Regions from separate parts of the Eubacterium sp. SB2 genome, predicted to be linked through region 2. Evidence: riboswitches for the same ligand, from Rfam matches in the RefSeq annotation. Region 2 holds a riboswitch; the other holds the start of a gene.

Region 1 (7,620 bases), on a different contig from region 2:
GTTCGGGCCGATTATGCCTACAAATTCTTGCTTTTTTATGTGCATCTCAATCTGGGATAGTATTTGTCTGTCCCGGACTTGATAAGAAAGTTCTTTGATTTCTATCATTTCATACTGATCCCCCTATTTAAATTCGTATTGACGCACCTTTATCATCCATAGGAATAATGGCGCCCCGATAAATGCTGTCAGGATTCCTATGGGGATTTCCGTCGGCGGATGAAGCATTCTGGCTCCCACATCTACCCAGATCATGAATAGGGCGCCTGTAAGAACTGAAAGCGGGATTAGTTTTTTGTGATCTGCTCCTACGATGGAGCGGACCATATGGGGAACTACCAGCCCGATAAAACCAATACATCCGCTTACTGCAACTGCAGAGGCTGTCAATAAGGCAGACACAATGATGAGAATCCGCCTCACAATATTTACGTTTACTCCAAGTGTAATGGCTGAATGTTCTCCCATCAGCAGTGCGTTTAAGGCCCTGGACAGGTACATCAGGCACAAAAATGCCGGGATTATGAGTATCCCCAATAAAGGGATATCGCTCCATGCTGCGCTTCCCAGTCCACCCAGCATCCAGAAGGTTGCCTCTCTTACTGCCGCATCATTCGGAGCTGTATATACGATGTAATTCGTCAAAGCGCTGAATAAAGATGAAACAGCGACTCCCACTAGTATTAAACGGATTGGAGTCACTGTATTTCCTGTTCTTGCCAGAGTGTACACAAAAAGCATTGATACAAGCGCTCCGGCAAAAGCTCCTGTGGAGACAGTTAACCTCCCGCCCCATGGAAGCCAGACCCCGGCAAGCATTGCCAGTACGGCTCCCAGAGATGCGCCGGATGAGATTCCCAGCACATACGGTTCTGCAAGCGGATTCTTGGTAAATGCCTGCATACAGATCCCGGAAAGTGTTAGACCCGCTCCTACAAGGCCGCCCAGCAGAACCCTGGGCACCCTTAAAAACCAGACGATATTCTGTGTACTGCTTTTCATTTCTTCTATAGAAATCAGATGCTCCAGGCCAATGTACTGGGATATGTTATACAGTACAATTTTCCAGACGGAAAAAAAGTCTATGGTAACCGGCCCGATTCCGACGGCCAAAATAATAGAAATGATAAGCAGTATACAAAGAATAATCGAGCTTAAAACGCTATGTTTCTTTATAGTCATACAAATATTCTTCATACCTGTGCATCACTTTCATTCAAAACAGTCCGGATGGAATGCCTTTGCAAATTTTTCAATTGTATCCCCCGTCATAGAGCTTGCGAATACCTCGCAAAGATTTACAGAAATAATTCTGTCATTTGCAATTGCCGGTACGGCTGCCAATGTCGGATTCTCTTTTAATTCGGATATTTTCTGTTCTAAGGAAGTATCGCCGTAATCGTCTATTACAATAACTTCCGGGGCACGCTCCACTACTTCTTCCCAGCTTACATTTGCCCAGGTCTTATCCATATCGGAAAAGATATTTTTCCCTCCTGCGTGTTCAATCAGTTTTGCAGTAAAATTATTTCCGCAGGTATATGCTCCGCCATCTTGCGCCATATCATAAACAAATACTTTTACGGTTTCCTGACCCTTCACCGCATTTTCTGCCGACTCGATCTGAGCTTTCATTGCATCTACGATTTCTTCTGCTTTATCTTCCAGATCAAAGATGCGTCCAAGGTTATAAAAATCTTCATATACAACATCAACATCTGCACCGATGGTATACCCTTCAATAGACGCTAGTGACATGATACCATAGCCGTTTAATGTCTCGTGTTCTGTATTATTTTTTTCAGAAAATGCACTGGACCGCCCATAAATAAAATCCGGCTCCTCAGCCAGAATTGCCTCCAATGAGGGGGCTGACTCTGCAAGTTCCGGAATCTTCAAATACTCATCATTCCACTTCGGGTTGATTTTAGAATTTGTATATGCCCTGCCTATAATTTTGTCTCCCAGTCCCATTGCCATTAATTCGTCACCCGTGCATGCATTTGCTGCAATTACTCTTTCAGGCACGTGTGTAAATGTAACTTCAATATCATCCTGCGTTTTTAATGTGAAAGGAAATTCCCCCTCAGATTTAGATTCTTCTTCCTGTGCCGGCTTTGCCTTTTCCGCGGCTGCTGCATCCGCATCGGAAGCATCTTTTCCACATGCTGTAATACTCATTCCTAATGCAAGCACCAGCATTATGCTAATCAGTTTGTTTCTCAATTTCATACTTTTTCTCCTCTTTTCAATAATAGTTTAAAACTATCCTCATAGATATCCATCTTCATTTTCTCCATTTTGCTTATAACTGCATAAGAATAGAACGGGCTAGACCACTTTGCGCGCCGCCGCGATGCCGCTTTGCGGCTATATACCTTATCGCGGCGTGTGCATCTTTGTGATATAGGAAATTCCTCTGGAATTTCCTATATCACAAAAAAGACATCTGCCCGAAATTAGCAAATGTCTAATACATGTGTATCCATTAGGTATACACAAATAAAGTTGTTTTCAAAAATGTACATAACAACTTTAAATATTCAGACAGGACGCTTTTAACCGGAAGTTTCCTCTCTTATTCGTCAAACAGGTTTCCTGACTTCCAGATTATCGCTCATGCTGTGCCTTCTCACAAAATAAAGATTCTGCAATGACATCTTACAGCTTTCACTCCCTGGATACAGTGGCCGGACCGTTCAGGCTTTTCACCTGATTCCCTTTTACCTCTTACGAGCATTTGATGAATAGTATGATTCAGTTTTTCCAGACAAACATACCCTGAAATAAGAAAATTGTCAATAAAAGAACGGGGATCTGATAAAAAATTACAAATAGTTCTTATATTTTTCGTAATAACGCGAATACCCGCCCCGTTGCAGATACACATGCTGCGGGACAGGTATTCTGACGTAACAGTTCGGGCCTGCCTGAACTGTTACATTCTGACTGGGCTTTGCGGAAACATCAGGATGATAAACCTGCCTTTTGCCCTTTATGCCTGCTGGCTTCGTAAAGGCCCCTTACTATCAGGTTTATGAAGAGGAGGAGCATGCACATAGCTACGGCAGGAGCGGTCTGACCGGCGCCTTCGAGGCTTACTATGGCTACGGAGGCTATGGGGGCGGTGGGGGTAAACAGGAATACGACCGCGGATACGGTAACCAGGGAATTTACGAAAAAGTATACCCACATTTCGCAGATTGCGGGCGTGCACAGGGGGAGGGTGACGCGGCGCAGGGTCTTGTAGAATGGGACTGCGAGGGATTCGGATACAGTTTCGAATTCTTTGTCAAGCCTTTTCAGAGCGGTTGTGGCGGTGCTAAAAGGTACGGAGTAGAAGTGTATCATGTTCGCCAGTACGATGATCCAGATGGTTCCGTATATAAAGTGGAAAGGGTTTTGTAATACGTAGCCGTCTGCGAATGGGATCTTGAAGTTTGGTGCGTTGAAGAACATAATGAAACTCAGGCCTACTACGGTTCCCGGTATCGCCAGGGGGGTGATGGAGAGCAGGTAAGTAATTCTTCTGCTGACCTTGAATTTCTGGTTTTTCTCAATCAGGTATGCTCCCAGGAATGTGATGAAAGTTCCCAGAAAAGCCGATATGAGCGCTATGATTATGGAATTTTTGAATGCAGTGGTTCCGCTGCCTGATGAGATTTGCCCCAGATCATAGTTGGAAAGTGTAAATGTCAGATTATAGGGCCAGAATTTGATCAGGGAGGCAAACAGAGCGACTGCGAAAAACAACAGCATAGCCAGTGTGATCACGAGACAGAATATCGTTGCCGCCATGTCGCTTGGCCTGTGGGGTTTAATCTGGTATGGTATCGATTTTGCGCTGATCGCCGCATTCTGCTTTTTATTTGTAATCCGGTCCACTGCGAAGGACAGTACGGCCGGAAACAGCAGGATGATTCCCACTACCGCACCCATGTTAAAGTTCTGCTGCCCGACCACCTGTTTATAGACGTCTGTGGCCAGTACGTTGTAGTTGCCGCCCACAACCGAGGGGGCTCCAAAATCGGTAAAACTGTATGTAAACGCTACAAATATGGCGCTGATCAGCCCGTACTTGACGTTCGGTATGGTGATCGTAAACATTTTCCGGATCGCCGAAGTGCCCATTGTTTCCGCCGCCTCATACAGACGGTTGTCTGCAGCAGAAAATGCCACCATCAGGATCGTTGTCGCCACTGGAAAGCAGTAGATGCTTTCGGCGATGATAATCCCCACCTTGCCGTATAAAGGCACCTGCCAGCCAAGTGCGGTGAAGATGCCTTTATTTCCAAACAGGTAGATCAATGCGATACCAAGAAGCATGGTGGGGGCAAAGATCGGGATCATTCCGATGTATCTGAAAAAGCCTTTCCACGGTACATTTTTTCTCGACAGGGAATAGGCGAAGAAAAATGCCAGTGTCACTGATATGAGTGTTGATACGGCTGCAATAAAAAAAGTATGTGATATGGAATAAACCATGGATTTGCTCTGAAAATATTTTGCAAACTGGGACAAGCCTGCAAATGCACCGCTCTTATCCTGAAATGCCTTCAGGAACAGGGTGCACAGGGGGAGAACCAGGAAGAGTACCAGAAAAATCATAACCAGGTAAATCGCGGCTCCTCTGACAATGTCTTCCTTCTCTCCACTCCTTACTAATTTTTTTATACGGTTCATGTTATGTTATTTTCTCCTTCAAATGATGTTCTGGAATTGACGGGGCCCGGGTAATAGTTCATACTTGTCTGAACCGTTGCGGGGCCCGGGATATATCTGCTGATTTTCTGCCCCGCCCGCTTTATTATGCGGATTCAAATCCCAGCAGTTCTTCGCGCGGCATATTAACAAACACGATCTCGCCCACTCTGAATTTCTTTTCTTTTGCCGCCTGAAAAGGCACATCCACATACAGCACCATATCGCCGTAGACCACATGGCTTACCTGTACGGAAACACGGTTATAAAATCCTCTGAATTCAATGTCTGCGATCTTTCCGCGCAGGCTTTCCCTGCCTGCCGTTCTTTCTATTTCTATCTTTTCAGGGCGTATGGCAACGCGCTCATAATTGCCCAGATTGTATACCTGGCTCTTTTCACGGTCAATAAAATTGATGGAGCCGATGAAATCCGCTACAAAAGGATTTTCCGGGTGCTCATAGATTTCTTCCGGGGTTCCCTCCTGCATCACAACAGCCTTATTCATTACAATGATTCTGTCTGCCATGGTCAGGGCCTCATCCTGGTCATGGGTTACCATGATCGTTGTTAGACCCAGTTCTTTTTGAATACTGCAGATCTCTTTCCTCAGAGATATCCTGACCTTTGCATCCAGCGCGGACAACGGTTCATCCAGCAGCAAAAAATCGGGCTCTGTCGCCAGTGCCCTTGCCAGTGCAACACGCTGCTGTTCTCCCCCCGACATCTGTGACGGCAGGCGGTCCTTTGCATTGGTCAGTTTAATCATCTCAAAAAGGCGCCCAACCCGCTCTTCGATGTCTTTATTTTTTATCTTTTTGTTGCGCAGCCCGTATGCCACATTTTCGTATGCCGAAAGGTTCGGAAAGAGCGCATAAGACTGGAACATGATCCCAAAGTTTCTTCTGGACGGCGGAAGATTGGTCACATCTCTGTCATTGATGTATATCCTCCCGTCACTTGGCCGGTCCAGGCCGGCTATTAAGCGCAGCAATGTGGATTTGCCGCACCCGGAAGGGCCAAGCAGGCAGACGAATTCGCCTGCTTGGATCTGTAAATTCACATGATTCAATGCCACATTCTTTTCAAAAACCTTTGAAACATCACTGATTTTTAAACTTACGCTCATAGGATCTACCTCTATTCTTCCGGAGCACTCTTGGAATCGTAACGGTCAGTCCAGCTTTCCAAAATGGATTCTCTGTTCTTTGCCGCTTTGTTAAAGTCCATATCCGGGATCAGCTGATCCAGCGGATTCTGTGAATATCCTTCCGGAATATTATCGCTGGCGCCCGTTGCAACGATCGGATAATTGGTTGCATATTTTTTCATAACATTATCAGATATCGCCCAGTCCAGGAACTTTTTGGATATCTCTTTTTCATTGTCCTTTTTAATCAGAGCATTTGCTTCCATATCCCATCCGGAACCCTCTGACGGGAACACTGCCTCACAGATCTCGCTTCCCACTTCTTCTGCTGACTGAATGCAGCGGTAGCCGAAAGAGATGCCGATTCCATATTCCCCTGCTGCTGTCGCCTTAGCAGGCTGAGAACCAGAATGCATATAAACCGCTACATTTTCATGAAGCTTATCCAGATAGTTCCAGCCTTCCTCATCTCCGTAGAGGCTGAGAATTCCATTAACAGTTAAGAGTCCGGTGCCGGAAGACGCGGGATTGGACATTGCGATTAGTCCCTTATACTTCGGATCCAGCAGATCTTCATAAGATTTTGGTACGGTATCAATTCCCTTTGACTTCAGGACTTCCTTATTTACAATAAACGCAGTTTCCCATGCATCGATTCCCACCCAGGAAGGTACATCCGCGCTATCTTTGAATTCCGGGAGGATTCTGTCCGCCCCTTCCGGTTCGTATGGTTCCAGCATATCATCCTGTGCCAGTACAAGCAGACTGGTAGCCGACAGGCCCCATACTACATCCGCAACCGGATTATCCTTTTCCGCAAGCAGTTTAGATGTGATGATACCCGTGGATTCTCTTGTGACATTTACTGTGACATCCGGGTTCTGTTCCTTAAATTCTTCCAGATAATCCGTCACCTGCTCGTCCTCGAGAGCGGTATATACATTGATTACATTCTCGTCTCCTGCACTTGCCGATGTGCTGCTGCCTTCCTCTGCATTTGCCTTAGTCACGCATCCTGTCAGTGTGCCCAGGGTCATCAGCGCTATCATTCCCATTACTATAATCTTCTTCATAATTACCTCCAGATTTATTATTTATCTTCATTTCACAAGGCAATTATATCGGCTGATTATTGAATTCTTATCATCTGTTGGTTGGAATTCTGTAAAATATTTTCCTGGAAATGTTAAATTATTTTACATTTTCAGTTACCTGGAGTATAGTCGGCAAGCTTTAGACTTGTCGACGGATGGGGACGCGAAATAAAGGGAACGCCGCCAGCCTTCCCTTTATTTCGCTGGGTTCATCCAATCGGCAGATAAACTTGTCAACTAGGGAGGTCCGTAACGGGGGCAGCGTATTGAGTCGTTTGATGGCACAGCATAGCCCCGGTACATAGAAAGAGTAAATTGAGCTTTATTCTGCTGCTGACTCTTCCCCAGGTATGAATTACAGGGTGCCTTTGGATATACTTTCACTGTACAGGATGTTCGAAAATGTTGAATACTAAATGCAGGACCCATTCCAAAAATAATTTTCATGCGCTTTCAGCACAACAATTTATATTTCTATAAAGTTACAACCGTATCGTTGATAAATGAATGGGGACTTCATGTTCCACCGGTCGAATCAATACACTGCCCCCGTTACGGACCCTCCCCAGTAGACGAGCTTTACTGCCGATTGGATGAACCCAGCGAAAGGACGGGATAGCCGAAAACCTCCCGGAGAACATCCATGTCCTTTCAAAAATGCTCAAAGCGGGCCTT
Region 2 (7,620 bases):
AGTGGAGGAGAAGGCGGATGCCCTGTTTCTTATGACCACGGCGGATTACGGGGTTGAGAGATTTCTGGAAGTTTCCGTTGAAGTGAAAAAACTGCTGACACCGGAGATGATGTTTATTGCCAATATTGGCGACTTTGGACTGGATACGGCAAAGCGGCTCAAGGAAGTGGGATACACAGGCGTTTACCATATTGTCAGGATGAACGAGGGAGAGGATACGGATCTTCCAAAGGAGCAGAGAATTGCGACTCTGGATGCCATTAAAGCGGCGGGACTGGAGCTGATCTACTGTGTAGAGCCGATCGGACCGGAACATACATACGAACAGATTGCAGATGAAATGCTGCGTGCCAGAGAATACGGCGTTAATGTTATGGCTTGCATGAAACGGGTCGGCGTGCCGGGCACACCCCTTTTTGATAAAGGAGAGATTACAGATCTGGAACTGACCAAGATTGTCGCTGCGGCAAGGCTGGTGACCAGGCCCAAACAGTCTATGAATGTCCATGAGCCGAAGCAGATGGCCCTGCTCGCGGGCGTAAACCAGCTGTATGCGGAGATCGGGATTAATCCAAGGGACTGCAGTGTTGAGACCGGGAGAAACCGGGGCTGTTCCATACCGGAAGTCAGGGCAATGCTTGCACAGGCAGACTATGATACATATAAATAATTTAATAGATTTATTAGAATTATAGTAAAAAGAAAGTGAGGAAACAAAATGAATCAGAAAGAAATTCTTATCAAAACACTGCACCATGAGGAGACAGACCAGGTGGCATGGGTACCATTTGCAGGCGTGCATGCGGGCAGCCTTCTGGGCTATACAGCTACGGAAGTGCTCCAGGACGGAGACAAACTGTTTGAATCTCTGATGGAAGTGAATAAGCTGTATAAACCGGCGGGACAGCCAGTTATCTTTGACCTGCAGGTTGAGGCGGAATGCCTGGGATGTAATCTGGTGTGGGCAGACGACGCTCCGCCGTCTGTAGCCAGCCATCCGATGGAAGGAGAAGAGGAACTGGAAACACCCTGCTACTGCACGATTCCGACAAAAGAATCCGGTCGTATTCCGATGATCATGGACGTCATGAAGCGTATGAAAGAAGCGGTCGGCGACACAACTGCATTATACGGCCTGATCTGCGGACCTTTTACATTGGCAACACATCTGCGCGGCAATGACATTTTCATGGATATGTACGACGATGAGGATGCAGTGATTGAATTCCTGGAATACTGTGATGCGATCGCTATGAAGATGGCCGAATATTATATAGAAGCAGGTATGGATGTGATCGCAGTAGTGGACCCGCTGATTTCCCAGATTTCTTCCGACCATTTTGAGATGTTCATGAGTGCGCCGTTCAAGAAGCTGTTTGACCATATCAGAGAACTGGGCGCACTGTCTTCCTTCTTTGTATGCGGCGATGCGACAAGGAACATCGAGGTAATGTGCCAGACAGGCCCGGATTCCATCTCTATCGATGAGAACGTAGACCTGCTTGCAGCAAAGGCGATCACGGATAAGTACAACGTGGCGCTTGGCGGAAATATCCCGCTGACAACGGTTATGCTGCACGGTACACAGCAGGATAATATGAAGTTCGTGATCGACCTTCTGGACAATATGCCGAACAAGAAAAACTTTATCCTTGCTCCGGGCTGTGATATGCCGTATGCTGTTCCAGTTGAGAACACAATCGGTGTAGTACAGGCAATCCACGAGCCGGACTCTGTAAGAGAAATCCTGAAAAACTATGTGGCTGCAGACGAGGACATTGATGTGGAACTGCCGGATTACGAGCATCTGGAGAAACCGCTGGTGGAAGTATTTACACTGGATTCCGCAACATGTGCGGCATGTACGTATATGATGGGCGCTGCCAATGAAGCAAAGGAGACATTCGGTGACGCAATTGATATGATCGAGTATAAGTTTACGATCAAGGAGAACATTGCACGCTGCAAGAAAATGGGAGTTCCGAACCTTCCGTCTATGTATATCAACGGCGAATTAAAATTCCGTTCTCTTGTACCTGCAAAGGAAGAATTGGAGGCAGCAATCAAGGCTGTTATGCCCTAAGGGCACACCGTAATTCAGGCCCTAACGGGCGGTTCGCAGTAAACTGCAGAATGAGGTTTGAAATAATGAGTAAACTGTATTTAATTACCGGCTTCTTAGGAGCCGGTAAAACTACTTTTTTAAAAAATTTTATAAACGAATTGTCAGACTACCGGCTGCATTTGATTATCAATGAATTCGGAAAGGAAGGCGTGGACGGGGAGCTTTTGAGAGAACTGGGAACGGCGATGGATGAGATCAACAACGGTTCCATATTCTGTTCATGCAGGCTGGATAAATTCGAGGAAGTGCTTGAAAAAGCCCTTTCGGAAAAACCGGACATGATCATTGTGGAGGCTTCCGGTCTCTCCAATCCTATGAATGTGAGAAAAATTCTGCATCAGGAAGGTAAATTCTCAGAAGTGGAATACATGGGAAGCATCTGCCTGGTTGATGCCAGACAGTTTCTGAAGGTTTATGAGACGGCAGTCGTGGTAAAGAAGCAGCTGGCAGTCAGTGATCTTGTGCTGATCAATAAAACGGATCTGGCGTCCAAAGAACAGATTGAGGAAATAAAGGGCATTATCAGAAAACACCGCCCGGAGGTCCCTGTCCATACGACCACATTCGGCCGGATCGAAAGCGGCTGGCTGAATTCTGCCGCTCCTTGGGATAACCAGACGGAAGAGCCTGTGATACAGAGCGCGGATATTACCCTGAAAAAATACCTGCTCCGTTTGAATCCGGGACTGGAACTGAAAAAACTTCAGAAATTCATTGAAATGTTTCTGGATGATACTTACCGCGTCAAAGGATTTGTTGAAGTGCAGGGGGAGATTTATCTTGTGAACTGCGTGGGCAGTATCTATCAGGCGGAAAGGTTTGAAGGGAAGCCGGAACACGTCAATGATCTGGTGATTCTCTCCGGAAACGGCCTGCCCGTCAAAAAATCTTTAAAGAAAGCCATGGAATGGTATCCTGAGATTGCCGCAGAACTGAAAAAGTAAACAAAAAAAGAGATATTTGTACAAAGAGTTCCAAAAAAAATTACTAAAAACAGAGCAGCAGATATTGTAAAATAATATCTAAAGCAGACACGCTTAATGAATGATGGAGGTATGTAAAATGTCAAAGATTCAGGAAATTTCAGAATTCCTTCAAAAAGGAAGGGCAAAGAACGTAAAGGCACTGGTACAGGAGGCCCTGGATGAAGGGCTCGATCCAAAAGAGATTCTGAATGAAGGTCTTTTATCAGGAATGATGATCATCGGTGCAAAGTTTAAGAACAACGAAGTATTCGTACCGGAAGTTCTGGTAGCTGCAAGAGCTATGAATGCAGGTCTTACAGTCCTGGAGCCAAAACTGGTTGAGGTAGGAAATGAGCCGGTTGGAAAAGCTGTAATCGGTACAGTACAGGGAGACCTTCATGATATCGGCAAGAACCTTGTCGTAATGATGCTTAAGGGAGCTGGATTTGAGATCCATGACATCGGTGTAGATGTGGAACCGGCTGTATTTATTGACAAGGCTGAAGAAGTAGGCGCAGACGTGATCTGTATGTCAGCTCTTCTTACAACAACCATGCCGAAGATGCAGGACTGCATTGACCAGCTGAACGAAAAGGGACTTCGCGACAAGTATATCGTTATGGTCGGCGGCGCTCCGGTTAATGACAGCTTTGCAGAGCAGATTGGTGCAGACTACTATACACCAGATGCAGCAACAGCAGCAGAAGTTGCGAAAAAAGCAGTTTTGGAGAAATAAGCGCTCTTTTGGAAAAAAGTGCGGATTGTAGTGACAAAGAGCATCAAGTGAAGGAAACCGGTGTAAATCCGGTGCAGGCTTACCCCTACTGTAAACGTGGACGAAGAATAACAGCCATTGTCCGTCAGGATGAGAAGGCATTCCAAGGATGAAACGTGAGCCAGGATACTTACATATCCCTATGGACCTGTTTTGGGTGGGAAACAGGATTCCGTTTGAATTATATAAAGTGTGTCAGCAGCGAACTCTTTTTACAAGGAGTTTTTCTTTTTATACTGGAAAATGAATGAAAGACAGATATTTGTCCGTGGTTTTGGGCAAGTATGTATATGGTTGTCAAAACTGCTGGGGCAGAGCTAAGATTTCCGGCAGTTGAGAGAGGATAAGAATATGAAAATAACGGAATTTAATATAGAGATATGCAGAGAGAATGTATTTGCCCTGATAGACTGTTATGAAGACAGCGCTACCTACGAGGATGTAGTGGAAGAATATGAGGAAATGCTTCCGGAGGCATATAAAAAAATAGAACCAATCGCACTGCTGGAATTCGGTGATGTGGAGGAATTTGACCTCAGCAGGTACGGAGAGGGAATCCGCCAGGCGCTTTACTGTGTAACCTCGGTGGGCGCTCAGCTGAGCCAGTGGTCCACCCAGCTGTTCAATGAGGGGGATTATCTTGGCGGTATGCTGGCGGATGCCATTGCGGATGACTACCTTTTCCAGATGGACCATCAGCTACAGCCCTATATCATCGCTATGTGCAGGGAGAAAAAATGTGGTGTTTCCCACCGCCTGGAGGCGCCTCAGGATATTCCGATGGAGGTCCAGAAAAAGGCGCTGGAAGTGACGGGAAGAGAAAACAGTGCGGGGATTCATGTACTGGACAGCTGTATGTATGATCCGGTCAAGACGACTTGCCAGGTTTACCTGACGGCGGATCATTCGGATATGTTCCGCATTCATCATAACTGTGCGAGCTGTCCGAATGTCGGCTGCAGCCTTAGAAATGTCTCGGATTACATAATCACGCTTCATGACGGAGACGACCTTAGAGTACTGGAGGGCAGAAAGGGACATTCTCTGATGGAACTTCTCCAGGAACAGGGAATCTTCCTGCCGGCAGTCTGTGCGGGCAGGGGAACCTGCGGTAAATGCGGGATACAGGTCCTTGAGGGGGACATTGCGCCTTCAGAGCAGGACAGGAAGTTCTTCAGCGGGGAGCAGCTGCAGGAGGGATACCGCCTGGCATGCAAGGCCTATCCTGAGGATGACTGCGTGATTGCTGTCGGGCTGCATAAGGAAGAAGAATTTGCGGTTCTGGCGGATGAGGAGCAGACAGCGGGAAAAGCAGCGAAGAGCAGTGCTAAGACCGGAGGCCGGTATGGAATTGCTGTGGACATCGGAACGACGACGATCGCCATGCAGCTGATCAACATGGAGACACAGGAAGCAGAAGACGTTTTCACTACAATCAACAGGCAGAGGGCGTACGGTGCGGATGTAATCAGCAGGATTGAAGCCTCCAACGGAGGTAAAAGAGAGGCTCTGAGAAAAAGTATCCAGACTGACCTCATGCAGGGAATAGAGAGCCTGACAGAAAATGGGAAGATCCGGGTGGAGAAGATGGTGATCGGAGCCAATACGACCATGGTACACCTGCTGATGGGGTACTCTTGTGAAACGCTGGGCGTATTTCCTTTCACGCCAGTTAACATAGATACCATACATACAACGTACGGAGAACTGTTTGAGCAGGCAGACAGGGACTTTGAGGTAGTGATTTTCCCCGGAATCTCTACTTATGTGGGCGGCGATATTGTGGCGGGCCTGTATTCTCTGGATTTTGACAAGAGAGAAAAGGTGTCTGTCCTTGTGGATCTGGGAACCAATGGGGAGATGGCGATCGGCAATAAGGACAGGATATTGACGACTTCAACGGCAGCGGGCCCTGCATTCGAGGGCGGCAATATTACCTTTGGGACGGGAAGTGTGCCGGGAGCGATCTGCAAAGTTGAACTGAAGGACGGCCATGCAGTTACCGGGACGATCCAGGATGGCAAACCGGTTGGAATCTGCGGCACCGGGGTGATCGATATGGTATATGAGCTGGTAAAGGCCGAGCTTGTGGATGAGACGGGGCTTATGGAAGAAGATTATTTCGACGACGGCTTTCCGCTTGCGGTCGGCAGCGATGGTACGGAGATCTCATTTTTCCAGAAGGATGTAAGGGAAATACAGCTTGCCAAATCCGCAGTACGTGCCGGGCTTGAGACATTAATCCTGAACTTCGGTGCATCCTATGAAGATATAGAGGCTATTTATATTGCAGGCGGCTTTGGATATAAGATGGATATCGTAAAAGCCGTGGGAATCGGACTGCTTCCGGAAGAATGCCAGGATAAGATTGAGGCGGTAGGAAACAGCTGTCTGAAAGGAACCCGGACATACCTGTTAAGCAGCGACTGCACAGAGCGCGTGCAGCGTATTCTGGAGAGTTCATCGGAAGTACAGCTCTCCAATGACAAACATTTTAACGAATTTTATATGGACTATATGTATTTTGAATAGGCGCTGTGATTTTTGTTTACGCAAAGCATGAACATCCTCCGAGATGCTGCATATACTGAGCAGAGGAGGATGATGATATGGTTGAAAAATTAAACGGAATGCCGGAAGCTTCTGCAAAGATAAAAGGATCGGATAAATACCCGGAGATCCATGGAATGGTTTATTTCTATGAAGTATACGGAGGGACGATCGTGATGGCGGAGGTATACGGGCTGCCGGATGAAAATGCGCCGGATATGAGCAGATTTTTTGCCTTCCACATTCATGAGGGAAAACAATGTTCCGGGAATGCAGAGGAGCCTTTTGCAGATGCCGATGGACATTTTAATCCCGAACATACGGAACACCCGGAACATGCCGGTGATCTGCCGCCTCTGCTGTCTACACACGGTGCAGCCTGCAGTGCGGTGTATACCGGAAGATTTTACCCGGATGATGTGGTCGGCAGAACAGTAGTCATCCATATGAACCCGGATGATTTTAAGACACAGCCGTCCGGGGACAGCGGCGAAATGATTGCCTGCGGCGAGATCCATGAGTGGGTGGGGGAATGAGATAGTGAGAAGGGGGCGCTCCATGTCAGGGATGGAGGAAAGTTACCGGGGCTGAATATGCCGCTGCGATTTGTACCCGTACTACTGACTGCTTCTAAAATACCGGTGCCGGATATGTGGGTAAGGAGCACACATATCCGGCACCGGTTTTTTGAAGCAGTCAGCGTATACATACACATGAAGATCTTTACTGGGATCATTCTTTGTTCAGGTTTTGGACGATACAGTTGTTTTTTCCGGATGATTTTGCTTCGTACAGGTATTTGTCGGCAAGGGTGTATGCGGTTTGGAAGCTGATGGACTGTCCTTTGACCAGAAGTGCGCCTATACTGCAGGTAGCCTGCACTCCGTGGTTCTGCATAATCTGCTGGAGAGTGCGCTGCAAGGTGGTGCACCTCTTTTTCAGAGACTCCTTTGAATCCTGGTAGTTTGTGAGTAGTACCATGAATTCATCTCCGCCGACACGGCCGATGATATCTGAGGCGTGGAATGTTTTGTGGAGTAATTTTCCGGTCTCTTCCAGAAGACGGTCGCCGGCGGAGTGGCCGATGGTGTCATTGATCTTTTTGAAGTCGTCCAGATCCAGAAATAGCAAGGCGCAATGCACGGGGGTGTTTGTATTCAGATACTGGGAAATTGCATTTTCACAGGACTTTTTGTTTAGAATGC

The links. A riboswitch is a leader RNA that binds a small molecule or an ion and turns the genes downstream of it on or off. The one in region 2 is predicted to bind cobalamin.
Region 1: it holds a riboswitch for cobalamin, as region 2 does, so the genes downstream of both, BN1938_RS15590 (ABC transporter substrate-binding protein) here and BN1938_RS06460 (ASKHA domain-containing protein) in region 2, are expected to answer to the same signal.

Annotation. Positions count from the first base shown of each region.
Region 1 is NZ_LN865153.1:713,327-720,946, forward strand. Features, by position in the region: gene BN1938_RS15580 (ABC transporter ATP-binding protein) at 1-108, opposite strand, end outside; gene BN1938_RS15585 (FecCD family ABC transporter permease) at 124-1,182, opposite strand; gene BN1938_RS15590 (ABC transporter substrate-binding protein) at 1,213-2,232, opposite strand; cobalamin riboswitch at 2,571-2,759, opposite strand; gene BN1938_RS15595 (putative 2-aminoethylphosphonate ABC transporter permease subunit) at 2,968-4,683, opposite strand; gene BN1938_RS15600 (ABC transporter ATP-binding protein) at 4,808-5,830, opposite strand; gene BN1938_RS15605 (putative 2-aminoethylphosphonate ABC transporter substrate-binding protein) at 5,842-6,924, opposite strand.
Region 2 is NZ_LN865151.1:358,803-366,422, forward strand. Features, by position in the region: gene BN1938_RS06440 (biotin synthase BioB) at 1-670, shown strand, start outside; gene BN1938_RS06445 (uroporphyrinogen decarboxylase family protein) at 719-2,083, shown strand; gene BN1938_RS06450 (CobW family GTP-binding protein) at 2,149-3,069, shown strand; gene BN1938_RS06455 (corrinoid protein) at 3,188-3,826, shown strand; cobalamin riboswitch at 3,835-4,018, shown strand; gene BN1938_RS06460 (ASKHA domain-containing protein) at 4,217-6,397, shown strand; gene BN1938_RS06465 (superoxide dismutase family protein) at 6,475-6,951, shown strand; gene BN1938_RS06470 (GGDEF domain-containing protein) at 7,148-7,620, opposite strand, start outside.